One region of the Citrobacter sp. Cm046 genome, then DNA from elsewhere that is predicted to be linked to it. Evidence: predicted binding sites of a transcription regulator. Region 1 holds the regulator's gene; each other region holds the start of a gene.
What was found. The regulator Fur, encoded in region 1, represses iron uptake genes when iron is present. The targets are predictions, from matches to a motif close to ATAATAATGAGAACNACTATCAA.
Positions count from the first base shown of each region.

Region 2: the regulator Fur is predicted to act here: its motif matches at 6,551-6,573, upstream of fepB (Fe2+-enterobactin ABC transporter substrate-binding protein).
Region 3: the regulator Fur is predicted to act here: its motif matches at 6,411-6,433, upstream of OGX98_RS10025 (TonB-dependent siderophore receptor).

Region 1 covers NZ_JAOWGP010000027.1:13,579-23,772, reverse strand. Annotated here, with positions in the region: gene kdpE (two-component system response regulator KdpE) at 1-552, shown strand, start outside; gene pgm (phosphoglucomutase (alpha-D-glucose-1,6-bisphosphate-dependent)) at 605-2,245, opposite strand; gene seqA (replication initiation negative regulator SeqA) at 2,270-2,812, opposite strand; gene ybfF (esterase) at 3,008-3,781, shown strand; gene ybfE (LexA regulated protein) at 3,910-4,197, shown strand; gene fldA (flavodoxin FldA) at 4,353-4,883, shown strand; gene OGX98_RS01165 (ryhB-regulated fur leader peptide) at 5,094-5,180, shown strand; gene fur (ferric iron uptake transcriptional regulator) at 5,173-5,619, shown strand; gene tcuR (tricarballylate utilization LysR family transcriptional regulator TcuR) at 5,749-6,675, shown strand; gene tcuA (FAD-dependent tricarballylate dehydrogenase TcuA) at 6,773-8,176, shown strand; gene tcuB (tricarballylate utilization 4Fe-4S protein TcuB) at 8,163-9,302, shown strand; gene OGX98_RS01140 (MFS transporter) at 9,358-10,194, shown strand, end outside.
Region 2 covers NZ_JAOWGP010000036.1:404,610-414,803, forward strand. Annotated here, with positions in the region: gene wzz(fepE) (LPS O-antigen length regulator Wzz(fepE)) at 10-1,143, shown strand; gene fepC (iron-enterobactin ABC transporter ATP-binding protein) at 1,189-1,986, opposite strand; gene fepG (iron-enterobactin ABC transporter permease) at 1,983-2,975, opposite strand; gene fepD (Fe(3+)-siderophore ABC transporter permease) at 2,972-3,979, opposite strand; gene entS (enterobactin transporter EntS) at 4,134-5,378, shown strand; gene fepB (Fe2+-enterobactin ABC transporter substrate-binding protein) at 5,453-6,412, opposite strand; gene entC (isochorismate synthase EntC) at 6,601-7,776, shown strand; gene entE ((2,3-dihydroxybenzoyl)adenylate synthase EntE) at 7,933-9,543, shown strand; gene OGX98_RS08565 (isochorismatase) at 9,557-10,194, shown strand, end outside.
Region 3 covers NZ_JAOWGP010000037.1:258,121-268,314, forward strand. Annotated here, with positions in the region: gene OGX98_RS10000 (acyltransferase family protein) at 1-386, shown strand, start outside; gene mfd (transcription-repair coupling factor) at 504-3,950, shown strand; gene ldtC (L,D-transpeptidase LdtC) at 4,098-5,063, shown strand; gene bhsA (multiple stress resistance protein BhsA) at 5,149-5,406, opposite strand; gene comR (TetR family copper-responsive transcriptional repressor ComR) at 5,649-6,284, shown strand; gene OGX98_RS10025 (TonB-dependent siderophore receptor) at 6,534-8,720, shown strand; gene OGX98_RS10030 (glycine zipper 2TM domain-containing protein) at 8,782-9,321, opposite strand; gene ndh (NADH-quinone dehydrogenase) at 9,714-10,194, opposite strand, start outside.

The DNA of each region.
Region 1 (10,194 bases):
ACGCGTAAACCCGATCTCATCATTCTCGATCTCGGCCTGCCAGACGGTGACGGCACTGATTTTATTCGCGACCTGCGACAATGGAGCGCTATTCCCGTTATAGTGCTTTCAGCTCGCAGTGAAGAGAGCGACAAAATCGCCGCACTGGATGCCGGTGCTGATGATTATCTCAGCAAGCCGTTTGGCATTGGCGAACTGCAGGCGCGTTTGCGTGTGGCATTACGCCGCCACGCTATTGGACCCGCACCCGAGCCAGTCGTGCATTTTTCCGATGTGAAAGTGGATATTGCCGCGCGTCTGGTACATCGTGGCGAAGAGGAAATTCACCTGACGCCAATTGAATTTCGCCTGCTGGCGATACTTCTCAATAACAGCGGGAAGGTGCTGACCCAGCGTCAGCTGTTGAATCAGGTTTGGGGTCCCAACGCCGTCGAGCACAGCCACTACCTGCGAATTTATATGGGGCACTTGCGCCAGAAACTGGAAGTAGACCCGGCGCGCCCTCGTCACTTTATAACCGAAACCGGGATTGGCTATCGGTTTATGCCGTGATATTTCACCGGGTACCAGATGTAAAAAAGGAGCCTTTCGGCTCCTTTTCTGGTTACGCGTTTTTCAGCACTTCGCTGACAATCTCAACCGCTTCTTTTTCAATCTGCTTGCGGTGTTCTTCACCCAGGAAGCTCTCGCAGTAGATTTTATAGGCGTCTTCAGTACCTGACGGACGTGCGGCAAACCAGCCATTGTCAGTCATCACTTTCAGACCGCCGATAGAAGCACCATTGCCTGGCGCCGCCGTCAGACGCGCGGTGATCGGATCACCCGCCAGCGTGCTGGCACTGACCATCTCCGGAGAGAGTTTAGACAGCGCTGCTTTCTGCGCGGAGGTCGCGCTTGCCTGCAAACGGTTATAGCTCGGCGCACCAAAACGCGCGGCCAGCTCGTTGTAATGCTCTTGCGGGTTCTTACCGGTCACGGCAGTAATTTCGGCCGCCAGCAGACACATAATGATCCCGTCTTTGTCGGTCGACCACGGTGTACCGTCGAAACGCAGGAAAGAAGCCCCCGCGCTCTCCTCGCCGCCGAAGCCGAAGCTACCGTCGAACAGGCCATCAACAAACCATTTAAAGCCAACCGGTACTTCAACCAGTTTACGTCCTAAATCATTCACCACACGGTCAATCATCGCCGAAGACACCAGCGTTTTGCCAACGGCAACGTCTTCGCCCCACTGCGGGCGATGCTGGAACAGATAGTTGATCGCGACTGCCAGATAGTGGTTCGGGTTCATCAACCCGGCCGGAGTGACGATGCCGTGACGGTCATAATCTGGATCGTTAGCAAATGCCAGATCGAACTTATCACGTAGCGCCAGCAGACCCGCCATCGCACACTCGGAAGAGCAGTCCATACGGATAGCACCGTCTTTGTCGAGATGCATAAAGCGGAAGGTCTGATCAACCTGATCGTTAACAATGGTCAGATTCAGTTTGTAGTGCTCGGCAATACGCTTCCAGTATTCGATACCGGAGCCACCCAGCGGATCGACACCCAGCGTCAGTCCCGCTTTCTGGATCGCGGCCATATCAACAATGTCAGCCAGTCCTTCAACAAACGGCTGAACGAGATCCTGCTCTTTCACATGACCCGACGCCAGCGCCGCATCCAGTGAAATTCGCTTAACACCGTTAAGTCCATCAGCCAGCAGCGCGTTGGCACGATCTTCCACCACTTTAGTGACGTTAGTATCTGCCGGACCACCGTTTGGCGGGTTGTATTTAATGCCACCATCTTCCGGCGGGTTGTGCGACGGCGTGATGACAATGCCATCAGCCAGCGGGCCGCCTTTTTTGTTGTGGACCAGGATTGCATTTGACACGGCAGGCGTTGGCGTAAAGCCGTTATTTTCCTGCACGATGACATCAACACCGTTTGCCGCCAACACTTCCAGTACAGAGATAAATGCCGGTTCAGACAGCGCATGGGTGTCTTTGCCCACATAACAAGGCCCGGTAATCCCGTTTTTCGCACGTTCTTCGGCAATGGCCTGGGCGATTGCCAAAATATGCGGCTCGTTAAAACTGTGACGACCTGCACTACCACGATGCCCGGATGTCCCGAACTTAACGGCGTGCTCAGCATTCCCGGCTGTTGGTTTCAGTACATAGTACTGTGCCGTCAGTTGGGCGACGTTAATCAAATCACTCTGTTGTGCAGGCTGACCTGCACGCTTGTGGATTGCCATTGCCTGGTCCCTCTAATGCAAGGATTAAATTGTTCCGCAAACCTTTTCAATCAATTCCGCAGGGAATTGCATTGACTGCATGATGTGTTCAACCATGCTGCATTTGCGGCCGGTATTCGTGTTGGTGATCACCCAGTACGGTGTGCCAGGCACATGTTTCGGCTTGGTTTGATTACCATTTTTCAGCAGCGTCTGTTCATCCGCTGCAAAATAGACGCGTGTGCGACCGTGTAACGACTCCGTTGCTTCAGCAAACGCGTGCTGATCCAGTGAATAGAGTGTAGACAGCACCAGCATAAAGCGATTCACTGCTTTTTTCTGTTCCGCATATTCATCGGAAAGCAGCAGTTCACGCATGGCGCGCACTTTATCTTTAACGGGGTCGACCGGCTTGGCTTCCACGACAGGTTGCACGGCGCGGACTTCTTTTACCACCGGAGTGGCAGGCTGTGATGCGGCAGAAAACTTCAACATACGCCGTAAAATGTCGGATGCGCTCTCGCCGATATGCTTGGTGTGGCTGGCAATATAGCTATAGAGTTCATCATCAACTTCAATCGTTTTCATCTTAATCCAGTGCGGTGTCTTAGCTGAATACAAGTTGTTGGGATTATTACACCTAGTGTAAAGGCAAATCCCAACAGCGGATAGCGTCAAGCCTGATGGCCAGAAAAACTCGGAGTAACCGTAGTTGTTGCAGCCCTGTGGCAGAATGGTCAACATGATACCCTAACCCGCTAGTGTGAAAAAAAGAACTTTGCCATGAAATTGAATATCCGAGCGCAATCTGCACAAAACCTGCACAATAATTCCCCCATCGTCCTGGTTCACGGTCTGTTTGGCAGCCTGGATAACCTGGGCATACTGGCACGTGACCTGGTAGTCGATCACGACATCATTCAGGTTGATATGCGAAATCACGGGCTCTCCCCTCGTTCGCCAGAGATGAATTACCCGGCCATGGCGCAAGACCTGTTGGATACACTGGACGCCCAACAAATAGAAAAAGCGACTTTTATTGGTCACTCAATGGGGGGCAAAGCGGTGATGGCGCTAACCGCGCTGGCACCTGAACGTATCGATCAACTGGTGGCTATCGATATTGCACCGGTTGACTACCATGTCCGTCGTCACGATGAGATCTTTGCGGCGATTAATGCCGTGACGGATGCACAAGCCGCATCACGCCAGCAGGCGGCAAGCGTGATGCGCCAGTACCTGAAAGAAGAAGGCGTAATCCAGTTTCTGCTGAAATCCTTTGTTGACGGCGAGTGGCGTTTCAATGTCCCCGCATTGTGGGACCAGTATCCTCATATTGTGGGCTGGGAAACCATACCTGCATGGGATCATCCGGCGCTGTTCATCCCTGGTGGAAACTCGCCGTATGTTACCGAAGCGTACCGTGACCAATTACTGGCGCAATTCCCTCAGGCAAGGGCGCATGTTATTGCAGGTGCAGGTCACTGGGTACACGCAGAAAAACCAGATGCGGTCCTACGCGCCATCCGTCGTTATCTGACGGACAAGGCCAACTGATTAAAAACTCAGCGTCCGCGCGCGATTACGTGCGTGGGCGTTGGCGCGCCCCCCCTGCTGATGTATGATGGCGCGCTATCCATCCGGGCAGACGCCTGGCTGATTGTTTCCCCGAAGTCACCAAGATCATGGCCAAAGAACAAACGGACCGTACGACATTAGATCTGTTCGCGCAGGAGCGTCGCCCGGGACGACCCAAAACCAATCCGCTTTCGCGTGATGAACAGTTACGTATTAATAAACGTAATCAGCTTAAACGCGACAAAGTTCGCGGGCTTAAGCGTGTCGAACTGAAACTGAATGCCGACGCCGTTGACGCTCTGAACGAGCTGGCGGACGCACGTAACATGAGTCGCAGTGAACTCATCGAAGAGATGCTGATGAACCAACTCACCACGTTGCGTGGTCAGGCATAGTCTGAATTTCTGCTCTAAATCATAAATCGTGTAGCACAGAGTGCAGTCCCGCGTGTTTGCTGTTTCCGCATGCCTGACTGTTCTGCTATGATTGCCCTTATCCGTGGGCATTGCGCCACCACCATTTCAATAAGTTTCAAGAGGTTATTTTACTCATGGCAATCACTGGCATCTTTTTCGGCAGCGACACCGGTAACACCGAAAACATCGCAAAAATGATTCAAAAACAGCTTGGTAAAGACATTGCCGATGTACATGACATTGCAAAAAGCAGCAAAGAAGACCTGGAAGGGTATGACATTCTTCTGCTCGGTATCCCAACCTGGTATTACGGTGAAGCGCAGTGTGACTGGGACGACTTCTTCCCTACTCTCGAAGACATTGATTTTAACGGTAAACTGGTTGCGCTGTTTGGCTGCGGCGACCAGGAAGACTACGCAGAATATTTCTGTGATGCGTTAGGTACCATCCGCGACATCATCGAACCACGCGGCGCAACCATCGTCGGTCACTGGCCAACGGCGGGTTATCACTTTGAAGCGTCTAAAGGCCTGGCTGATGATGACCACTTTGTCGGTCTGGCTATTGATGAAGATCGCCAGCCTGAGCTGACCGCTGAACGCGTAGAAAAATGGGTTAAACAGATTTCTGAAGAACTGCATCTCGACGAAATCATTAACGCCTGATTTCATGCGGCGTAGAAACGTATCTACGCCGCATCAATAGATAAAACCAATCAAAATAATTGCTACAAATTTGTAACTTTCTCGCCTGACCCTGTACAATGGCTGGATGCCAATCGGGTATTGCACAGAGTGTTTGTCGGCGATACCACGTTTTGATTAACAATATTTGCCAGAGACTTGCTGTTTTCATTTAGACATGGCAGTTCTATAATGATACGCATTATCTCAAGTGCAATTTCTGTCACTTCTGTTAATGAAGTGAACCGCTTAGCTACAGGACAGATTCCGCATGACTGACAATAATACCGCATTAAAGAAGGCTGGCCTGAAAGTAACGCTTCCTCGTTTAAAAATTCTGGAAGTTCTTCAGGAACCGGATAACCATCACGTCAGTGCGGAAGACTTATACAAACGCCTGATAGACATGGGTGAAGAGATTGGTCTGGCGACCGTGTATCGCGTGCTGAACCAATTTGATGATGCCGGTATCGTAACCCGCCATAATTTTGAAGGTGGCAAATCCGTCTTCGAATTAACCCAACAGCATCATCACGATCACCTGATTTGCCTCGACTGTGGCAAAGTGGTCGAATTTAGCGATGATTCCATCGAAGCGCGTCAGCGTGAGATTGCGGCTAAACATGGTATTCGCTTAACCAACCATAGCCTCTATCTGTACGGTCACTGCGCTGAAGGCGATTGCCGCGAAGATGAGCATGCGCACGACGCCAAATAATATGATGTTTTCTGAAAAGCCAACCCTGCGGTTGGCTTTTTTTATAAGCTAAACCTGGCCGGGGGCCTCTTCCTTTCGAGTCAATGCAGCTTTAATGTAAAATTCACCCTACCTCATCGGAGAGCCGAAATGGAGCTTCGCCAGCTACGCTATTATGTTCGTATTGTAGAAACCGGCAGTATGGGCAGCGCGGCGCTCGATCTCAATATTGGTGTTTCGGCTCTCAGCCAGCAAATGACCCGGCTGGAAAACGAACTCGCTATTCGCCTGCTGCAACGAACCTCTCGTGGCGTGACGCCCACCAGCGCCGGACTGGCTTTTTACTCCCAGGCACAACTGGCATTACGTCACGCAGACGATGCGATCCTCGCGGCTCGAGAGGCCCGGCTTTCCGGTCACGTCAGCGTCGGAATGGCTCCCAGTACCGCATCCGTGCTCGGTGTGCCTTTCATTAATGCAATGCGGGAAAACTATGCAGATGTCCGCCTGCATGTGGTGGAAAGCCTCTCCGGTAACCTGGAGCGGATGATTAATACCCGCCAAATTGATTTAGCAGTGGTGTTTCAAAAGGAAAAAATCCTGCGCTGGAGCGCCAGACCGATTCTCGAAGAACGGCTATTTTTGATTGGCACCCATGCTTTACTGGATGATATTACGGATGACAATATCGCCCCTGCCCAGCTGGTTAATATTCCATTGATAATGCCAAGCCCGGGTCACGGCCTGCGCGGCAGACTGGATGCTATCTGCCAGGAACATGCTCTGAACATTGAGATCACTACAGAAATTGATGGTCTGACGCTGTTGATGAGCGCCGTTCGCAGTGGAATCGGTGCCACATTACAACCCGGCGCGGCGATTTCGCATCTCGATAAAGAGACGCTAAGAGTGATCGGCGTCCATAATCCAATACTTAGCCGCCCTAATTTTCTTGTCAGCCTTTCTGATGATGAACTTACCCCCGCAGGTCTCGCTGCCCGCGTGATACTGACCAAAGTGATGTGTCAACTGGTGGAAGCAGGAAGCTGGCCAGGCGCAATTCTTTACAATAACTAAAGGGCTATTTAGCATCACAGCGTAGCGCCCACACAACTTACACGTATACATTTTAATTACAAATTTAACAATTAGTTAAATGGTAATGGAGTATACGATGGTTGATGTTCTGGTGATTGGCGGCGGCAATGCCGCATTATGTGCTGCCTTAACCGCCCGGGAGCAAGGGGCTTCTGTATTACTGCTCGAAGCAGCCCCCCGAGAATGGCGCGGAGGGAATTCCCAACACACGCGTAATTTACGCTGTATGCATGATGCCCCACAGGATGTCCTGGTAGAGAGCTATCCAGAAGAGGAGTTCTGGCAGGATCTCTGGCGTGTAACTGAAGGAAATACCAACGAAGCACTGGCGCGGTTGGTGATACGTACCTCTTCGCAATGTCGCGACTGGATGCGCCAGCACGGCGTTAATTTTCAACCCCCTCTTTCCGGTGCTTTGCATGTGGCGCGCACTAACGCCTTCTTTATGGGCGGCGGAAAAGCTCTCGTGAATGCCTATTATCGCAGCGCAGAAAAGCTGGGCGTGCAAATTCGCTATAACACACCGGTCCAGGCGCTAGAACTGCATAATGGCGAGTTCGTAGCGGCACTGGCAGGCAAAGAGCGCATTGTGGCTAAGTCCTGCGTGCTTGCCGCCGGGGGGTTTGAATCTAACCGCGAATGGCTGCGGGAGGCGTGGGGCAAGAATGCCCGCGGCGAGTGGCCTGCGGATAACTTTCTTATTCGCGGCACACGCTTTAACCAGGGCGTACTGCTTAAATTTATGATCGATGCCGGGGCGGACATTGTCGGCGATCCCTCCCAGTCACACTGCGTGGCGATTGACGCCAGAGCACCATTATACGATGGCGGAATTTGCACCCGTGTGGACTGTGTCTCGCTGGGCATAGTGGTAAATCGTGATGCTGAACGTTTTTATGATGAAGGCGAAGATTTCTGGCCAAAACGTTACGCTATCTGGGGACGGCTGGTTGCCCATCAGCCCGGACAAATTGGCTACTCCATTATCGACAGTAAAGCGATCGGCCACTTCATGCCTCCGGTCTTTCCTGGCGCACAGGCCAATACGCTGACAGAGCTTGCTCGCCAGTTGGGACTGGATGTCGAACGCTTTACCCACACCATCATGCAGTACAACAGCGCCTGCCTGCCTGGGCAATTCGATCACACCACGCTGGATAACTGCGCAACACAAGGTCTGACACCGGCGAAAACACACTGGGCACGACCATTAGATACGCCACCTTACTATGGCTATGCCTTACGCCCGGGGATCACCTTCACCTATCTGGGGCTGAAAGTGGACGAACATGCCGCAGTACACTTTGCCGGACAGCCAAGCCGCAACCTGTTCGTTGCCGGAGAGATGATGGCGGGCAACGTGCTGGGTAAAGGCTATACCGCTGGTGTAGGAATGTCTATCGGCACAACTTTTGGCTGTATTGCCGGAAAAGAGGCCGCCCTGGCTGCACAAAAGGAGGCTCATCATGAAGCAGCTTGAGAAATTGATCATTGAAGCGCAAATTCTCACCGAGCCGGAAGCAGAGGTTGAACGTGTGATGCAGGTCTGTAATGCCTGCCGCTATTGCGAAGGTTTTTGCGCAGTTTTTCCGGCGATGACTCAGCGCCTGGAATTTGGTAAAGCGGATATAAACTATCTGGCAAACTTGTGCCATAACTGTGGTGCTTGTCTGCACTCCTGCCAATATGCTCCGCCCCATGAATTTGCTCTCAATGTACCGAAAGCGATGGCGGAAGTACGGCTGGAAACCTATCAGCACTACGCCCAACCCGCGGCCTTTGGCGCGCTTTATCATCGGGCAGGCGTAACCACGACGCTGTCGCTGGTTTTCGGCCTTATCGTGTTTCTGCTCCTCGCCATGGGTTTAAAGGGTTCATTATTCCATCCTCCACTGGCCGGGGATTTCTATCAAATTTTTCCGCATAACCTGCTGGCATGGATGTTTGGCTCTGTTTTTATCCTGGCAATAGGTTTGCTTATGGCAGGCGTGATCCGCTTCTGGCGAGAGATCTCCCCGGGTATGCCGCGTTCCGCGGAAATTGCTGAAGCCTCACACAATGCGCTGACGTTGAAATATCTCGACGGTGGGCACGGCAAAGGTTGTAACGAAGCGGATGATGCCTTCACTCTGATGCGTCGCCGTTTCCATCACTTCACCTTCTACGGTTTTATGCTCTGCTTTGCCGCCACCATCGTAGCGACGGGCTATCACTACTTCGCAGGTATAGAAGCACCCTACCCGTTCTTTAGTCTTCCAGTGATCCTTGGCACCTTGGGCGGTATTGGTTTAGTTGTAGGCCCTGCTGGCTTGTTATGGCTGAATCTTAAGCGCTCACCGCTACATGGTGACGCGCGGCAAAAACCAATGGATCGCGGTTTTATTTTGCTGCTGCTACTGACCAGCCTGACTGGTTTAGCGTTGCTGGCAGGTAGAGACACCTCCTGGATGGCTATTCTGCTGGCCATTCATCTCGGCGTGGTCATGGCACTCTTTCTGACCATTCCTTACGGAAAATTTGCCCACGGATTTTACCGCTGCGCTTCCTTACTCAAGTGGGCAATAGAAAGACAGCGCGGAAAACAGGCGGGAGTCGCAGGCGACTAACCCACACACTCTTACCTCTATAAAAACAAGATAAAGACAATGGAGAGCAAACCCAATGACACAACAACCATCGCGCGCTGGTACTTTCGGCGCAATACTGCGGGTAACCAGCGGTAATTTCCTCGAACAGTTCGACTTTTTTCTGTTCGGTTTTTACGCCACCTATATTGCAAAAACGTTCTTTCCCGCAGAGAGTGAATTTGCTGGCCTGATGCTGACCTTTGCCGTTTTCGGTTCAGGCTTCTTAATGCGACCTGTTGGTGCAATTGTACTGGGAGCTTACATAGACAGAATTGGTCGCCGTAAAGGGCTGATGGTGACGCTCGCGATTATGGGTTGCGGTACCCTGCTAATTGCCCTGGTTCCCGGCTATCAAAGTATCGGTCTGTTGGCCCCTGCGCTGGTATTACTGGGACGATTATTACAGGGATTCTCTGCTGGTGTGGAGTTAGGAGGCGTCTCTGTTTATCTTTCTGAAATTGCCACACCGGGGAATAAAGGCTTCTACACCAGTTGGCAGTCTGCCAGTCAACAGGTTGCCATTGTGGTGGCGGCTCTGATTGGTTACGGTCTGAACGCCACGCTGGCGCACGATGAGATCTCTGAATGGGGATGGCGCATTCCATTTTTTATTGGTTGCATGATTATTCCTTTGATTTTCGTTCTCCGCCGCTCGCTTCAGGAGACTGACGCATTTTTACAACGCACGCACCGTCCCGACACCAGGGAAATTTTCACCACTATCATCAAAAATTGGCGTCTCATCACAGCGGGTACGCTGCTGGTGGCAATGACCACTACCACATTTTACTTTATCACCGTTTATACCCCGACCTACGGCAGAGCCGTGCTACACCTCAGCGCCCGCGACAGCCTTATTGTCACCATGCTG
Region 2 (10,194 bases), on a different contig from region 1:
TTATACAGAATGTCATCACTCAATATAAAGCAAGATAGAGATTCGGAATTCACTGCTTATCCTCAAACCACAGTAAATGGAAATGAAATTGATTTAGTGGGCCTGATCGAGATTTTATGGCGAGCCAGGACGAAAATCATCGCTACCGTTTTCGCATTTGCCTGCATAGGCCTTCTGGTGTCTTTTCTGCTTCCTCAAAAATGGACCAGCGAGGCGGTTGTAACGCCAGCAGAACCTGTTCAGTGGCAGGAACTTGAGAATACGTTAACCAAATTACGTGTGCTCGACATGGACATTAGCGTCAGCCGTGGGGATGTGTTTAACCTGTTTATCAAAAAATTCCAGTCTCCATTACTTTTGGAAGAATATCTGCGCTCTTCACCCTATGTATTAGAACAATTGAAGGGTGCCGATTTCGACGAAATGGATCTTCATCGGGCGATCGTAAGGCTCAGTGAAAAAATGACAGCGGTTGACAGCAATTTGAGTAAAAAAAATGAAACCGCGCTCTATACCGCATGGACGTTGAGTTTTACTGCACCATTAGCAGAAGAAGCACAGGCGGTACTGACCGGCTATATCCAGTACATTTCCGATCTTACTGAGAAAGAAACGCTTGAGGATATTCGCAACAAACTGGCCATTAAAACCAGCTTTGAGAAAGAAAGACTCGAAATGGATCGGGTAAGGCTCAAGAATCAACTGGAAGCGAATATTCAGCGACTAAACTACTCGCTGGAGATTGCTAATGCTGCGGGAATTAAAAAACCCGTTTACAGCAATGGCCAGGCGGTGAAGGATGACCCTGATTTCTCTATTTCATTGGGTGCTGATGGCATCACGCGTAAATTAGAAATAGAAAAATCGGTAACAGATGTTGCGGAAATTAACGGTGAATTACGTAATCGCCAATATCACGTTGAACAGCTGTTATCGACGAATGTGAATGACGTCAATTTTACGCCGTTTAAATATCAACGTTCACCTTCACTACCGGTGAAAAAAGATGGACCGGCTAAATCGATGATCATTATTCTGGCAGCTTTGCTTGGTGGAATGATAGCGTGCGGTGGGGTGTTGCTGAGCCATGCCATGATGCATCGTAAACACAATGCAGAATTCCTGGGGCAGTCGTTGGTGTGAGTGATTTTGTATGGCGGCGGAAATGTCGCCATACACTACATCCCGTTATTTCTTGCGCCCAAGCGGCACTACTAACGGTGTTCCTGCAACGGGATCATCAATAATCATACAACGCAATCCATAGATTTTTTCGATGAGTTCCGCCGTGACAATCTCTTTTGGCGCACCCTCGGCAATGATTTTTCCATCACGAAGTGCAATCAGGTGCGTGGCATAGCGACAGGCCTGATTAAGGTCGTGCAGAACAGCGGCCAGCGTATATCCTTTCTCACGATTTAGCTCGCTCAGCAGTTCCAGCAGATCGATCTGATGGCTGATATCCAGCCAGGTGGTTGGCTCATCAAGCAACATAATGGATGTTTCCTGTGCCAGCACCATCGCTATCCATGCGCGCTGACGCTGTCCACCGGAAAGGGTATCCACGCTTTGTGCCGCCAGGTGGGTGATGCCCGTGGCTTGCATAGCATTTGCCACTGCGTTTTCATCTTCTTGGCGCCAACGGGTAAATAACGGCTGATGCGGGTAGCGACCGCGGGCAACCAGCTCCTGTACGGTAATATCGCCAGGCGTGGTGGCGTTTTGTGCTAACAGACCAATTCTGCGCGCGACCTCTTTACTGGCGTAGTGCTGAATATGCTCCCCGTCCAGCCAGACCTTGCCGTGTTCAGGCGTCATCAGGCGGCTTAACGTGCGTAACAGCGTCGACTTACCGCAACCGTTAGGGCCAATTATTGCGGTAAAGTGGCCGTCGGGAATTGATACATTAAGGTTTTCTGCCACGGTAAATTTGCCATAACCCAGCGTTAACTGGTCGCCACGCAAACGGGCTACTGATTCGGTCATTTTTTGCGGGACTCCTGAATTAACAAGACGATAAGATAAATACCGCCGAGGCTTACGGTGACAACGCCAACCGGAAGCTGATAAGGCATAAATAGCTGTTGGGCGCATAAATCGGCCATCAGCAGTAGCAATGCGCCGCACAGTGCTGACTGGGTTAATCCCCAACGTGCCGTGCCACTAAGCCGGCGGGCAATATGCGGTGCGACAAGTGCAATAAAAGAAATTGGGCCAGCCAGCGCAGTGGCTGCAGCGGTCAGAACAACCGCAACCAGCATCATCATCAGACGCGAGCGTTCTACGCTGACTCCCAGCGCGCAGGCGCTGTCATCGCCCATTTCTAACAAACGCAGACGGCGCACCAGCAGTGCGGCACATACCAACATCACGATAATCAGCGGTGCAGAAGGCCAGGTTTTAGCCCAGGTCAGACCGTTGAGCGATCCGGCGTTCCACAATCCAGCCGTCAACGCGGTTTCTAAAGACGCCTTCAGCAGCAGCCAGGTATTAAACGCCACCAGCATGGCACGAATGCCGATACCGATAATGATAAGTCGGAAAGTGTCGATACCATTACGCCATGCCAGCGCCCAGACCACCAGTGAGGTCAGGATCCCGCCGAGCATCGCCGCCAGCGCGATAGCGGTAAGATGCTGACCAAATAACACCATTGCTACCAGAACACCGCTCCAGGCTCCGGTATTGAAGCCCATTACGTCCGGACTGCCCAGTGGGTTACGCATCAGCGACTGGAATATCGCGCCGCTAATGCCCAGGGCCGCACCAATCAACAGCGCCATCAATACGCGCGGTAAACGCCATTCGGTCACAACCAGTGTAATGCTGCGCGGCGCATCGCCCAGCAGAGCGGCAATAATCTGTTGGGTTTCCAGCGTTACGACGCCGCTACGCAGGCTCCACAAGCCGACGGCGAGGCAGCCTACAATGAGCAGCAGACAACTGATAAGCAATCTGCGGGGAAAATGCATCATGCACCACCTCCGCGTTGTTTACGCCGAACCAGGAAGATCAGTACCGGTGCGCCGATAAACGCGCTGACTACGGAGACGCGCAATTCGCCGGGGACAATCAGACGACCGATGATATCGGCAATCAGCAGCAAAGAGGGGGTTGCGAGTAGGGTCACTGGTAGCGACCAGCGATGATCGGCTCCCACCAGCCAGCGTGCCATATGTGGCATCATCAGGCCGATAAAGGCGATAGGACCGACAATAGCGGTTGCGCTACCGCACAGTACGGTAATCACCAACAGACCAATAAGTTGGGTGCGGGCGACTTTGCTACCCAGCGCGGTAGCGGTGTCGCTTCCCAGGCTCAGGCTGTTCAGGGAACGGCTCAGAAACAACGCGACAGCACCGGCAATAAGCACTGGAGCCAGCACCACTTTCAACGTTTGCAGGCTACGAATATCCAGCGATCCCGCTTGCCAGAAACGCAGCTGATCATAGACGTCCGGGTTGAGCAGGGCGATACCGCTGGATAATCCCTCCAGCACTGCCCCCAGCGCGACACCTGCCAGCGTCAGACGCACCGGGCTTAACTGTCCTCCACCCTGACTGCCGGTAAATGCCACAATCAGCGATGCGGCCAGCGCTCCGGAAAAGGCCATCAACAACTGCTCTTGCGGGGAGGAAAAACCGAACAGCGATGCACCCAGCACAATGGCAAAGCTGGCCCCGGAATTGACACCGAGAATGCCTGGATCGGCAAGTGGGTTACGTGTGAGCGTCTGCATTAATGCGCCAGCCAATCCCAGCGCACCGCCTGCAAGGAGTCCTGCCAGCGTGCGCGGAAGTCGCGCATCCAGCACGATGGTGCAATCAGCACTTTGACAGGTGCCGGTCAGCGCATCCAGAACCGCAGACGCGGGTATCGACCTGGCGCCAATAACCAGACTTAATGCGGTGGAGAGAACAAGTAATAACAATAGTCCGGGCACGGCAAAGGCGCGTGTCACGGAAACAGAGCATGACATATCAACTTCCCTGATAATGATAGTAATTATCGTTATCGATCTTATTTGGGTATGTTAGCATGTGCAGCCACAGAATGGATATTTAAAAAAACAGGTATGCACCTCATTCTTCAGGCTGCGACCTCAATGAGAGCATGTATCTTAAGGCTTTGTAATGAATAGAAAACCCTGGCTGCTGAATCTCAGCCTGTTAAAGACTCATCCTGCATTTCGCGCAGTCTTCCTTGCCCGTTTTATTTCCATCGTCTCTCTGGGGCTACTCGGTGTCGCGGTTCCGGTACAGATCCAGATGATGACCCAGTCTACCTGGCAGGTCGGTCTGTCGGTGACGTTAACCGGTAGCGCAATGTTTATTGGTCTGATGGTTGGTGGTGTACTGGCCGATCGTTATGAGCGCAAAAAGGTGATCCTGCTGGCACGCGGAACCTGTGGTATCGGGTTTATTGGTCTGTGCCTGAATGCGCTACTCCCGGAGCCTTCACTGCTGGCTATTTATATTCTGGGCTTATGGGACGGTTTTTTTGCCTCGCTGGGTGTGACGGCGCTGCTGGCGGCGACTCCAGCGCTGGTTGGGCGTGAAAATCTGATGCAGGCCGGGGCGATTACCATGCTGACGGTACGTCTCGGGTCGGTTATTTCACCGATGATTGGCGGGGTATTACTCGCCACCGGCGGCGTTGAGTGGAACTATGGTTTGGCAGCCGCGGGAACCTTTATTACCTTGCTACCGCTGCTCAGTCTTCCTGCATTGCCACCGCCACCGCAACCACGTGAACACCCGCTCAAATCGCTGCTGGCGGCGTTTCGCTTTCTGCTCGCCAGCCCGCTGATCGGCGGCATTGCGTTGCTTGGCGGCCTTCTGACGATGGCCAGTGCGGTGCGTGTCCTTTACCCCGCGCTGGCCATCGGCTGGCAGATGTCTGCAGCACAGATTGGTCTGCTGTATGCCGCCATTCCGCTGGGTGCCGCAGTGGGGGCATTGACCAGTGGGCAACTGGCGCACAGCGTTCGCCCTGGTTTAATCATGCTGGCCTCTACTGTGGCCTCTTTCTTCGCCATCGGATTGTTTGCGTTGATGCCGGTCTGGGCGCTGGGCGTTATCTGCCTCGCGCTGTTCGGCTGGCTGAGTGCGGTCAGTTCTCTGTTGCAGTACACGATGTTACAGACGCAGACGCCGGAAGCGATGCTCGGGAGAATTAACGGTTTGTGGACCGCGCAAAATGTGACCGGAGATGCCATTGGTGCGGCGCTGTTAGGCGGCCTGGGCGCGATGATGACGCCGGTAGCATCGGCGAGCGCCAGTGGATTTGGTCTGGTAATTGTTGGCCTGTTATTGCTGCTGTTACTGGGGGAACTACGTCGATTCCGTCAGGCACCGCCAGAACCCGATATCGCCTGAGGGTTTATCTGACCTGTGCCCTAAGCCGGGTAAGGCAAAGCCTTCACCCGGCAATGATGTAAAGCGGCTTCGACTTAACTAAACAGTGCAGCGAGACGTTGTAGTAACAGTGTGGCGCTGTAGTAATCCAGACGGAACGTTTCGGTTCCCAGCGCGTAAACGCGTTTATTTTGCACTGCAGGCAGGTGTGCAAGCAGGGGATTCGCGTAAATGGCGTCAGCGTCTTTGCTGTCTCCCGCAAACAGAAACAGCGCTTCACCGTTCAGACCTGTCGCCAGGTTTTCACCACCAAGCTGGATGATATCGTGACGTTTACCCTGGCTCTGGCTGGTGTGCAGTCCGGCAGGCAGTGGTGCCAGCGTGAATCCCAATTGTTCCATCAGCTTGCCCTGCGCAGACTCTGGTGTCCACAGATTGGCGCTATGCGCGGCAGCGGTATACACCAGTGCGCTAACAGGCTGCGGCGGCAGGGTAATACGCTGTTTGACCGCCAGCAGTTGTTTATCAAACTCGGCAATACGCGCCGCTGCCTGTTCCTCATGACCGGTGATTTCACCTAACTGCGTCAGCAGTGATTGCCAGCTTTTGTCGTCGTAATTAATGATAAGCGTTGGGGCAATGGTGGAAAGTTGATCGTAGAGCGCGAGAGCGGAATCTCCTCCGGTGGCGCTGATCAGAATCAGGTCGGGCATTTGTGCCGCAACGGCTTCGGCGCTCGGTTCACCAATATACAGGCGGCTCAGCTTGCGGGCTTTTGCCACGTCACTCCACTGGCGTAAAAATCCCTGAGCGTCACCAATGCGATTGTTTGGCGTGGTAGCGCCGCTGGCGATGATGGGCGCATCAATGGCCAGCAGAGAGCCAGTCAGAGTGACGCTGGTGGAAACAATACGTTGAGGCTTTTGTTCCAGCGTGTGCGTCCCCCGGCTGTCGGTAACCTGACGCGGCCAGTCAGCGGCATGACTTAAAGAAATTCCTGAAATAGACAGTCCAACCAGTAAGAGCGCAGTGCGGTAAAAAGCGAGGAGTCTCACAAATAAGCTTCCTGTTATCAATGTAGTTAATGCTTCTCATTTTCATTGTTACGGGACAGGTATGCAAGCCTAAGTCGCACATTGTGCTACCGCAAGAGTTGACATGCTGTCGCTTTGCTTTTAGGTTAGCGACCGAAAATATAAATGATAATCATTATTAAAACCTTTATCATTTTTTGGAGGATGATATGGATACGTCACTGGCCGAGGAAAAAACGCAGACTATGGCAACTCTCGCTCCCGACAATTTTTTCTTTATGTCGCCGTATCGTAGCTTTACGACGTCAGGATGCTTTGCCCGCTATGCGGAACCGGCAATTGATGGCGATTCGCCAGACAGCCCTTTCCAACAGAAAATGCACGCACTGTTTGCCGATGCTAAATCGCAGGGTATCGCAAACCCCATCATGGTTGGAGCTATTCCTTTTGATACCCGCCAGCCGTCATCACTGTTTATTCCTGAGTCATGGCAGACTTTCTCCCGCACGGAGAAGCAAAAATCATCACGTTACTTTACCGCGCATCAGTCACTGAGCGTCATTGAGCGTAAATCGATCCCGGAACAGGACTTTTTTGAACAGATGGTTTCCCGGGCGGCAGCGCTGACGGCAACTCCGGAAGTTGACAAAGTGGTGCTGTCACGCCTGATCGATATCGAGACGGATGCTGTCATTGACAGCGGTGCGCTGCTGGAACGTCTGGTGGCGCAAAATCCGGCGAGCTACAACTTCCATGTGCCATTAGAAGATGGTGGCGTCCTGCTCGGTGCCAGCCCTGAATTGCTGTTACGTAAAGAGGGCGAACATTTTAGCTCACTGCCGCTGGCGGGTTCTGCTCGTCGTCAGCCGGATGATGTACTGGATCGGGAAGCGGGTATCCGCCTGCTGGCCTCCGAGAAAGACCGACATGAACATGAACTGGTGACGCAGGCGATGAAAACGGTTTTGCGCGAACGCAGTAGTGAACTGCAACTCCCGTCATCTCCTCAACTGGTGACGACACCAACGCTTTGGCACCTCGGTACACCGTTTGAAGGTAAAGCCAACGCCCAGGAGAATGCGCTGACGCTGGCATGCCTGCTGCACCCAACACCTGCGCTGAGCGGCTTCCCGCATCAGGTCGCCACGAAATTGATCGCTGAACTGGAGCCATTTGACCGTGAACTGTTTGGCGGCATCGTCGGTTGGTGTGATGCCGAAGGTAATGGCGAATGGGTGGTCACGATCCGTTGCGCGAAACTGCTGCGCAATCAGGTGCGTTTCTTCGCTGGTGCCGGAATTGTCCCTGCCTCATCTCCTGTTGCGGAGTGGCGCGAAACTGGCGCCAAGCTTTCGACTATGTTGAATGTTTTTGGACTGCATTAAGAGCCTGGTCCATCAGGTTATTTTATTTGCCAGTTTGGACACGGACAGCGCGGAGCAACCGGATTGTACTTGTAGTACGTGAGGATTGTGAGCACTGCCCAGGGGCAAACTGGCTGCAACAATATACGCCTTATTGACAGGCTCTAAGGAGTGATGATGAGTATTCCTTTCACCCGTTGGCCGGAAGAATTTGCCCGTCGCTACCGTGAAAAAGGCTACTGGCAGGATCTGCCACTGACTGACATTTTAACCCGCCATGCCGACAGCGATCACACGGCAGTCATTGATGGGGAACGCCATCTTAGTTACCGACAGCTTAACCAGGCGGCTGACAATCTCGCCTGCAGTTTGCGTCGTCAGGGGATCAAACCCGGAGAAACTGCGCTGGTGCAGTTGGGCAATGTGGCCGAGTTGTATATCACTTTCTTTGCGCTGCTTAAGCTGGGTGTTGCGCCCGTTTTTGCATTGTTCAGCCATCAGAGAACAGAGCTTAATGCTTATGCGACACAAATTGAGCCAGCGCTGCTGATTGCCGATCGCCAGCACGCGCTGTTCGCCGGTGACGATTTTCTGAACACGTTTGTAGCGCAGCACAACTCCGTGCGCGTGGTGCTGTTGCTCAATGATGAGGGTGAGCACAACCTGCAAAATGCGATAAGCCAGCCTGCTGCTGATTTTAGCGCCACGCCGTCGCCTGCCGATGAAGTGGCGTATTTCCAGCTTTCCGGTGGTACCACCGGCACACCAAAGCTGATCCCGCGCACTCATAACGATTACTACTACAGCGTGCGTCGCAGTAATGAGATTTGTCATTTTACTGAGCAAACGCGTTATTTGTGCGCTATTCCGGCGGCGCATAACTACGCCATGAGTTCACCAGGTTCGCTGGGCGTATTCCTGGCGGGTGGAACCGTGGTACTGGCGGCCGATCCGAGCGCGACGCTGTGCTTCCCGCTGATCGAAAAGCATCAGGTTAACGTTACGGCGCTGGTGCCGCCTGCGGTGAGTCTTTGGCTACAGGCGATTGGAGAGTGGGGCAGCAATGCGCAACTGGCTTCCCTGACGCTGCTTCAGGTGGGGGGGGCGCGACTTTCCGCAACGCTGGCGGCACGTATCCCGGCGGAAATTGGCTGCCAGTTGCAGCAGGTCTTTGGTATGGCGGAAGGGCTGGTGAACTACACCCGTCTGGACGACAGCCCGGAACGCATCATCAATACCCAGGGGCGGCCAATGTGTCCGGATGATGAAGTCTGGGTAGCGGATGCTGATGGTAACCCTTTACCACAGGGCGAAACAGGACGCCTGATGACGCGTGGCCCGTACACTTTCCGTGGTTATTTCAAAAGCCCCGAGCACAATGCCAGCGCGTTTGATGCTAACGGGTTTTATTGCTCCGGCGATCTGATCTCTATCGATCAGGATGGTTACATCACCGTGCAAGGGCGTGAGAAAGATCAGATCAACCGGGGTGGGGAGAAGATCGCCGCGGAAGAGATTGAAAACCTGTTACTGCGTCATCCGGCGGTGATCCACGCTGCGCTGGTCAGTATGGATGATGAGCTGATGGGTGAGAAAAGCTGTGCCTGGCTGGTGGTTAAAGAGCCGCTGCGTGCGGTACAGGTACGTCGTTTTCTGCGCGAGCAGGGCGTGGCGGAGTTCAAATTACCGGACCGTGTGGAGTGCGTTGAGTCATTGCCGCTGACCCCGGTCGGTAAAGTGGATAAAAAACAATTACGTCAGTGGCTGGCATCACGCTCACTGGCCTGAAGGAGAATAAAAGATGGCGATTCCTAAACTGCAGGCTTATGCACTGCCCACAGCGCTTGATGTTCCGGTGAACAAAGTCGACTGGGCGTTTGAACCAGAGCGTGCTGCGCTGTTGGTACACGATATGCAGGATTACTTTATCAGCTTCTGGGGCGAGAATTGCCCGATGATGAAGCAGGTGGTGGCGAACATCGCCGCGCTGCGCCAGTACTGCAAAGAACACAATATCCCCGTCTATTACACCGCACAGCCGAAAGATCAGAGCGATGAAGATCGGGCCCTGCTTAATGATATGTGGGGACCGGGTCTGACACGCTCGCCTGAGCAGCAAAAAATCGTTGATGCGCTGGCGCCGGACGAAGCGGATACCATTCTGGTGAAATGGCGTTACAGCGCATTCCATCGCTCTCCGCTGGAACAGATGCTGAAAGAGACCGGACGTAATCAGCTGATTATTACCGGCGTTTATGCCCATATCGGGTGTATGACTACGGCAACGGATGCCTTTATGCGCGATATCAAGCCGTTTATGGTGGCCGATGCGCTGGCGGACTTTAGTCGTGACGAACACATGATGTCGCTGAAATATGTGGCAGGGCGTTCCGGTCGCGTGGTGATGACGCAGGAGTTATTGCCGGCACCTGTTCCCAC
Region 3 (10,194 bases), on a different contig from region 1:
CCGCCTTACTGTCCGTCATGGCCTGGCTGGCAAATGTTTCGCTGCTACTGTCACTGCTCTCCATTGTGCTTATTATGAAAATGTTTTATCAGTTCGAGCAGCGCTTTGGCATGCGGGCCAACAGTCTATTAAGTGTGATTGGCGCGAACACCATCGCTATCTACACCACGCACCGTATCCTGGTCGAGGCGTTCAGCTTAACGCTAATCCCCAAACTGAATCACGCCGCATGGCCTGCAAAAGCGGAACTGGCTGTGTTACTCATTTATCCGTTTGCCAGTTTGTTATTGTGCACCCTCGCCGGACTTATAGTGCAAAAGTTTTCGCAGAAAGCCGTGGCCGATCTGCTTTTTTCCCCGCCGACTTTGGCGACCGTCACCCGCTAACCTCACCGTTTTTTGCCCCCATTTGGGGGCGATTCAATTTGCTTATGAGAAACGATCACGGATAATAAAGAACATTGCTTATCAGACGTATATCTAAACGAGATCCTGACAACCGTTATGCCTGAACAACATCGTTATACGCTCCCAGCGAAAGCTGGCGATCAGCGCCAGTTAGGTGAACTTACCGGTGCCGCCTGCGCTACGCTGGTGGCAGAAATCGCCGAGCACCACGCTGGTCCGGTGGTGCTCATCGCGCCGGACATGCAAAATGCCCTGCGCCTGCATGATGAAATTCGTCAGTTCACCGACCAGATGGTGATGAACCTTGCAGACTGGGAAACACTCCCATACGACAGTTTTTCCCCTCATCAGGAAATCATCTCCTCACGGCTCTCTACATTGTATCAACTGCCTTCCATGCAGCGCGGTGTACTGATTGTGCCGGTAAACACTCTGATGCAGCGCGTGTGCCCACACAGCTATCTGCACGGCCATGCACTGGTGATGAAAAAAGGCCAACGCCTGTCGCGCGATGCCCTGCGTGAGCAACTGGACAGCGCAGGTTATCGCCACGTTGACCAGGTCATGGAACACGGCGAATATGCCACACGCGGCGCGTTACTGGACCTGTTTCCGATGGGCAGTGAACTGCCTTACCGCCTTGATTTCTTTGATGATGAAATTGACAGTTTGCGTCTGTTTGATACAGATACTCAACGCACACTGGAAGAAGTCGACGCTATTAACTTATTACCCGCACACGAATTCCCTACGGATAAAACGGCCATCGAGCTGTTCCGTAGCCAGTGGCGCGATACTTTTGAAGTTAAACGCGATGCGGAGCATATTTACCAGCAGGTCAGTAAAGGCACGCTGCCTGCCGGGATCGAATACTGGCAGCCGCTGTTTTTCAGCGAACCGCTGCCGCCGCTTTTCAGCTACTTCCCCGCAAATACGCTGCTGGTGAATACTGGCGATTTAGAGACCAGCGCAGAACGCTTTCAGGTCGATACGCTATCGCGCTTCGAAAACCGGGGCGTCGATCCGATGCGCCCTCTTCTGCCGCCGGAATCATTGTGGTTACGCGTGGATGAGCTGTTCTCTGAGCTTAAACGCTGGCCACGCGTTCAGCTCAAAACTGAGAGCTTGCCGAAAAAAGCTGCAAATACCAACCTGGGATTCAAGAAGCTCCCGGACCTGGCGGTACAAGCGCAGCAAAAAGCACCACTGGATGCGTTACGTAAATTTCTCGAATCATTTGATGGCCCGGTGATTTTCTCGGTTGAAAGTGAAGGACGCCGTGAAGCGCTTGGCGACCTTCTCGCCCGCATCAAGATTGCTCCGAAACGTATTTTACGCCTCGATGAAGCGGTCGATGCCGGTCGCTATCTGATGATTGGCTCAGCGGAACACGGGTTCATCGACAGCAACCGGAATCTGGCGCTGATCTGCGAAAGCGATCTTCTCGGTGAGCGAGTGGCGCGTCGCCGTCAGGACTCGCGCCGCACCATCAATCCGGACACATTAATCCGTAACCTCGCTGAACTGCACCCAGGTCAGCCGGTGGTGCATCTTGAACACGGCGTGGGACGCTATGCCGGTATGACCACCCTGGAAGCCGGCGGTATCACTGGTGAGTATCTGATGCTCACCTACGCCAATGACGCCAAACTGTATGTGCCGGTGTCGTCGTTACATCTTATTAGCCGCTACGCCGGTGGTGCGGAAGAGAATGCGCCACTGCATAAACTTGGCGGCGATGCCTGGTCGCGTGCCCGTCAGAAAGCCGCCGAGAAAGTTCGCGATGTCGCAGCAGAACTGCTGGATATCTACGCCCAACGCGCCGCAAAAGAAGGTTTTGCCTTTAAGCATGATCGTGAACAGTATCAGTTGTTCTGTGACAGCTTCCCGTTTGAGACCACACCGGATCAGGCCCAGGCCATTAACGCTGTACTCAGCGACATGTGTCAGCCACTGGCAATGGACAGACTGGTCTGTGGCGATGTGGGCTTTGGTAAAACCGAAGTGGCGATGCGTGCTGCATTCCTTGCCGTAGAGAACCACAAACAGGTCGCCGTGCTGGTACCGACCACCCTGCTCGCCCAGCAGCACTTTGACAACTTCCGCGATCGCTTTGCCAACTGGCCAGTACGCATTGAGATGCTATCCCGTTTCCGCAGTGCCAAAGAGCAGGCGCAAATTCTCGAACAGGTCGCTGAGGGGAAAATCGATATCCTGATTGGTACTCACAAACTGCTGCAAAGTGATGTGAAGCTAAAAGATTTGGGCCTGCTTATCGTCGATGAAGAGCACCGGTTCGGCGTACGACATAAAGAGCGCATTAAAGCGATGCGCGCTGACGTAGATATTCTGACGCTGACGGCAACACCCATCCCGCGAACCCTCAATATGGCAATGAGCGGCATGCGCGATCTGTCGATTATCGCTACACCTCCTGCCCGTCGCCTGGCGGTTAAAACCTTTGTTCGTGAGTATGACAATCTGGTGGTACGTGAAGCAATCCTGCGTGAGGTTCTGCGCGGTGGTCAGGTCTATTATTTGTTCAACGATGTCGAGAATATCCAGAAAACTGCCGATCGGCTGGCGGAGCTGGTGCCTGAAGCGCGCATTGCCATTGGACACGGACAAATGCGCGAACGGGAACTGGAACGCGTGATGAACGATTTCCATCACCAGCGCTTTAACGTGCTGGTGTGCACCACCATTATTGAAACCGGAATCGACATCCCAACCGCCAACACCATTATTATCGAGCGCGCAGACCATTTTGGGCTGGCACAGTTACACCAGTTACGCGGTCGCGTCGGGCGTTCGCACCACCAGGCTTACGCCTGGCTGTTGACACCGCATCCGAAAGCAATGACGACTGATGCCCAAAAACGCCTTGAAGCTATCGCCTCGCTGGAAGATCTGGGTGCCGGATTTGCGCTGGCAACTCACGACCTCGAAATTCGCGGTGCGGGTGAACTGCTGGGTGAAGACCAGAGTGGCTCAATGGAAACCATCGGCTTCTCGCTGTACATGGAACTACTGGAAAACGCTGTCGATGCTCTGAAAGAAGGCCGGGAACCGTCGCTGGAAGATCTCACCAGTCAGCAAACTGAAGTGGAATTACGGGTACCGTCGCTGCTACCAGATGACTACATTCCCGATGTTAATACACGACTGTCGTTCTATAAACGCATCGCCAGTGCGAAGAACGAAAATGAGCTGGAAGAGATCAAGGTCGAGCTGATCGACCGTTTCGGTCTGCTGCCCGATCCGGCCAGGACATTGCTGGATGTCGCCCGTTTACGCCAGCAGGCACAGAAACTGGGTATCAGAAAGCTCGAGGGAAATGAAAAAGGTGGCACGATTGAGTTTGCAGAGAAAAACCACGTCAACCCGGTCTGGTTGATTGGACTATTGCAAAAACAGCCGCAACATTTCCGTCTGGATGGCCCTACCCGTCTGAAATTCATGCAGGAACTGAGCGAGCGAAAAAAACGCATCGAATGGGTGCGTCAGTTTATGCGCCAGCTTGAAGAGAACGCGGTAGCGTAAACGGCGGGTCGGGTGAGAACAACGCTCACCCGACCCGGTATTTACAAACTCTTTGCACTTCCCTGCACTTCCCGACAGAGCAAACCGCCATAATTCCTGTTTACTTTTACATAACAATAACCACGTAAAAACAATGGATTTATGGTGATGTTAAACAATATATCTATCTCTCGCTGGTTCACATTTGTTACGCTCGCCGCAACCATGGTTTTGGCCCTTCCGGCTCAGGCAAATACCTGGCCGCTACCTCCTCCCGGAAGCAAGGTGGTTGGTAAAAACGCCGTTCACGTTGTCGAAAATAATGGCGGTTCACTGGAAGCTATTGCGAAAAAATACAACGTTGGTTTTTTAGCTCTGCTACAGGCGAATCCTGGCGTTGATCCTTTCGTACCTCGGGCGGGCAGTGTGCTGACTATTCCGTTGCAGACCTTGCTGCCGGATGCACCGCGCGAAGGCATTGTGATTAACCTCGCTGAGCTGCGTCTTTATTACTATCATCCGGGTAAAAATTCGGTGACCGTGTATCCCATTGGCATCGGTCAGTTGGGCGGAGACACACTGACACCAACAATGGTTACCACCATTTCAGATAAACGAGCCAACCCAACCTGGACGCCAACCACTAATATTCGCGCACGTTATAAAGCGCAGGGGATCGACCTACCGGCTGTGGTACCTGCTGGCCCGGACAACCCCATGGGCCACCATGCCATTCGCTTAGCGGCATACGGTGGTGTTTATCTGCTGCATGGCACAAACGCTGATTTTGGTATCGGTATGCGCGTCAGCTCTGGTTGTATTCGCCTGCGCGATGGCGATATTGAGACCTTATTCCGCCAGGTAACTCCTGGAACAAAGGTCAATATCATTAACACGCCAATTAAAGCGTCTGTTGAACCAAACGGTATGCGTCTGGTTGAAGTGCACCAACCGCTGTCGAAAAATATAGATGACGACCCGCAGGTACTGCCGATCGTACTGAATACGTCAATGCAGAACTTTAAAAATGCAGTGCAAACGGACCAGACCGTCATGGAGCATGCGATGGAGCTACGCTCAGGGATGCCGGTCGACGTGACACGCCATCACGACGTTACTCAGCAGACACTGTAAAACACAACCCATGAAAAAACCCCGCTGGACGTTGTTCAGCGGGGTTTTTTATTTAAATCGCAGTGGCATTACGATGGGTTAAAACTTATTTATAAATAACCGCAGTCCCGTGGAGGGTGTTAGGACCGGTAACGGAAGTAATGCGGAACGACTTCGCGCCCATTTCATCCGCTTTCTGTGCCAGTTGATCTTCCAGAGAACCTAAGTTGGTACCTGCATTAGCAGAAATAGTCCCAACTTTCTGTTGGTCTGCAGGCGTTGCCTGAACCTCAACAGCAGCAAAGCTGGCGAATGAAAGTGAACTCAGAACGGTAGCAAGAAGGAGTGTTTGTACGTTTTTCATAATTGTGACCTTTAGCAGATGAATGTGCGTCGCAAAGATTAACTTAACGATCGATAGGTAAATCATAGATGTGATCCAGGTCACACGTCAACAATTTTTTATAATGATCGTTATACAAATCATAAAGGCCTTATCTTTCATGCTAATAGCCATGAATTATTTTTATCGTGAATCTGCTGGAGAGTGTGGTCGAATATTTTTATAATGGTTATTCAACAAACCCAATCAGGTACGACGGCACCATGACAACTGAAACAACGAGTTGTACAAAGAAAAGCCGTGGCCGACCAAAAGTGTTCGACAGGGAAGCCGCGCTTGATAAGGCCATGACACTCTTCTGGCAGCACGGGTATGAAGCGACATCGCTCTCCGATCTCGTGGAAGCAACCGGTGCTAAAGCGCCCACGCTGTATGCGGAATTTACCAATAAAGAAGGATTATTTCGCGCCGTGCTGGACCGCTACATCAGCCGTTTTGCGGCAAAACATGAAGCTCAGCTTTTTTGCGAAGAAAAAAGTCTTGAGTCTGCACTGGAAGACTATTTCACAGCCATAGCCACCTGTTTCACCAGCAAGGACACACCTGCGGGATGTTTTATGATTAATACCTCCGCAACGCTTGCTGCTTCCTCCCGTGACATTGCACACACGGTTAAAACCCGCCACGCTATGCAGGAACAGACGCTTGCCCGGTTTCTTTGCCAACGCCAGGAACATGGTGAAATTCCTGCCCACTGCGATCCGCAGAAACTGGCCGAATTTCTGAACTGTATTTTACAAGGGATGTCGATCAGTGCCCGTGAAGGCGCAACGTTCGAAAAACTGATGCAGATAACACATACTACCTTGCGGCTGTGGCCAGAATTACTCAAAGAGTAATGCTTTACCGTGACAAATTTTCATTTCTAAGATTATCGGGAGTTTATCTCGCTCCCGACCCCCTCTGAATCACCCTACTTTTATCATTGTTTTCATAACCTTAATGCTACATTTTTGTAAAAACAATTGATAATCACAATCAATATCAGCAATATTCGCATTTGTTTTAACATCCATTTCCCAATGTAACTATCGGTTTCTACGCCGCAATAAAAAAAACAGACCGACTCTTTTTTAAAAGGAATGCGAATGAATAAGCGTCTTTGGGTGCTCAATCCAATCTTATTATCTTTAACCCTGCCGGTAATGGCGGCACAGAATGAAGAAGAAAATCTCATCGTCAGCGCCAACCGTAGCCAGCGAACTGTGGCTGAAATGGCGCAAACCACCTGGGTCATTGAAGGCAGCGAGATTGAACAGCAGGTTCAGGGTGGTAAAGAGTTCAAAGATGTGCTGGCTCAGTTAATCCCTGGAATTGACGTCAGCAGTCAGGGACGGACGAACTACGGGATGAACATGCGTGGACGCGCCATCGTTGTGTTGATTGACGGTGTTCGCCTGAACTCCTCCCGTACCGACAGCCGCCAACTGGATTCCATTGACCCCTTTAATATTGCGCATATCGAGGTTATCTCTGGTGCAACGTCGTTGTATGGCGGTGGAAGTACCGGTGGGTTGATCAATATTGTCACCAAAAAAGGCCAGCCAGAACGCGAAGTTGAACTCGAACTGGGAAGCAAAAGCGGCTTCAACAACAGTAACGATCATGACGAACGTGTCGCCGCAGCTGTCAGCGGAGGAACCGATCACGCTTCCGGACGCATGTCCGTCGCTTATCAACGATTTGGCGGCTGGTATGACGGCAACAACGATGCCTTAATGCTGGATAACACTCAAACCGGCCTTCAGCATTCCGATCGTCTCGACATCATGGGCACCGGGACAATAGAGATTGATGACAACCGTCAACTACAACTGGTAACCCAGTACTATAAAAACCAGGGGGATGATGATTACGGATTATATCTGGGCGAGAATATGTCGGCGGTGACGGGAACGGGGAAAGCCTACACCAGCAGCGGTCTGAGTTCCGATCGCATTCCCGGCACGGAGCGTCATCTTATCAGCCTGCAATATTCCGATGCTGACTTCTTCGGCCAGAATTTGGTCAGTCAGGTTTACTACCGTGATGAATCTCTGACATTCTACCCCTTCCCTACACTGAGCAAAGGCAAAGTCACCAGTTTCTCCGCATCACAGCAGGATACCGATCAATTTGGCGCAAAAATTACCCTTAATAGCCAACTGATGGAGAACTGGGAGCTGACATGGGGTATCGATGCGGACCATGAAACCTTCGACTCCAACCAGAAATTCTTTGATCTTGCCTGGTCCCTGCCCTCTGGCGGCATGGATAACCGCACCGCCTATACCACCGGGCGTTATCCTGGTTACAGCATTACCAACTTCGCGCCTTTCCTGCAAAACAGCTATGACATAAACGACATCTTCACGTTAAGTGCCGGCGTTCGCTATCAATGGACCGAAAACCGGGTTGATGATTTTGTCGGCTATGCGCAGCAACAAGGGATTGCTAATGGGCTGGCACACTCTGCAGATGTGATTCCTGGCGGGAAAACTGATTACGATAATTTCCTGTTTAATGCGGGCATTCTTGCACATCTGACTGACCGTCAGCAGACATGGTTTAATTTCTCTCAGGGTGTGGAGCTTCCCGATCCGGGGAAATACTACGAGAACGGTACTTACTCACTTGTCGGTGACCATTATCAACTCCAGCGTAGTGTCAATGTGGCAGATTCTCGGCTGGAAGGCATAAAGGTAAACTCTTTCGAACTGGGTTGGCGCTACACCGGTGATAGCCTGCGCACTCAACTGGCGGCCTACTACTCTACCTCGGATAAGTCGATTGTCATTAACCGCAGCGATATGACCATTAACGTACAACCAGACGATCGCCGGATATATGGCCTCGAAGGTGCCGTGGATTATTTCATTGCTGACACTGACTGGAGCCTGGGAAGTAACTCCAATATCATCAAATCGGAAGTCAAACAGAACGGCAAATGGCAGAAGTGGGACGTCACACTGGCCTCGCCATCAAAAGCAACCGCCTGGGTCGGCTGGGCGCCTGAACCGTGGTCGTTACGTATACAGAGTCAGCAGACATTTGACCTGAGCGACGCCAGCGGCAACAAGCTGGACGGGTATAACACCATGGATTTCATAGGCAGCTATCAGCTCCCGCTGGGTAAACTGACCTTCAGCGTTGAAAACCTGCTGAATGAAGAATACACCACACTTTGGGGACAACGTGCACCGTTACTTTACAGCCCAACCTACGGTAGCCCTTCACTCTATGAATACAAAGGCCGCGGTCGCACCTTTGGTCTGAACTATGCCTTAACCTTCTGATAAAAAAAGCCCCCCAGCCTGAGCGATTGGGGGGCTAATTGATGTGCAGAGTAAAGCTTTTTTACGCTTTGTTATTCAGAACCAACTGGCCATTGTTATCCAGTGGAATTTGCGAACCAGGATCTTTATCCATCCGGATTTTGCCCTGCTGATCGCCAATTTTGTACGTTACGTCGTAACCAAGCATTTTTTCCGACTTGTCATACACCGTTTTACAACGTTGCTGTGTGGTGGTGTATGTATCGTTTTCCTGCATTGAACCCTGGATCTGGTTACCAGCATAACCGCCACCTAAAGCACCAGCGACGGTCGCAATGTCTTTACCTCGTCCACCACCAAACTGATGACCGATAACACCACCCGCAACAGCGCCCAGTACCGAACCGGCAATACGATTCTCATCCTGCACAGGTTTACGATGGGTAACGGTAACGTTACGGCACTCCTGACGCGGCGTTTTTACCGTTTCTTTTATCGGCGTCGCAGAGACGACGTGTGCATATTGTGGGCCACGTTCAAAAACGTTCAGACTGGCTACCGCCGCCACGCCCAGCGCAGCCGCCACGCCAATCCCTATACCCGCCAACATTGATTTATTCACGGGACATCCTCCTTTTTTGCTATTAGCAACAACTTTGCAACAGGATGTAAGGAATGCCAATCAGAATGGGGATGAAAATAGCGAGGGTAAGCGCGAAAGCAGCGTGATTCAGACGGTTCTGAATCACGCAGAACAGGATGTCATATAATGCTGTTCGAATAAAAACCTGCAGCCACTACCATTCCGGTTGGTACATTGCTTAACCCGGTGATCGGTATCTGCCAGAATACAAACTGCATACTTAGCACTTCAGTGGAGAGACTCATCGACTCGCGCGGCTCATCGGTCAGGTTCACTATTGGATCTCAAGGAAGGCCATGTTTCGATATAGTAGGAGGGCAGGAGCTGAAAAACGTCTACCGGGCCACTGTGTGGCCCGGTTATTTGATATTTTAATGCAATTTCAGACGTGGACGAATCACACGGTTAATACTGCCAACCAGCATCATCAGACCGGTTTTGAAGTAACCATGCAACGCAATCTGGTGCATACGGTACAGTGAGATATACACAAAGCGCGCAATACGCCCTTCCACCATCATCGAACCGCGCGTCAGGTTCCCCATCAGGCTACCCACGGTAGAGAAGTTGGAGAGGGAAACCAGAGAGCCGTGGTCTTTGTATTGATACGCTTTCAGCGGCTTGCCATTCATCTGCGCCAGAATATTGTTCATCGCGCAGGAAGCCATCTGATGAGCAGCCTGAGCGCGCGGTGGAACAAAGCCACCTTCCGGGCGGGCGCAGGAAGCACAGTCACCAATAGCATAAACATCCGGATCGCGTGTGGTTTGCAGAGTAGGCTCCACCACCAGTTGGTTGATGCGGTTAGTTTCCAGACCACCAATGTCTTTCATAAAGTCTGGCGCTTTGATA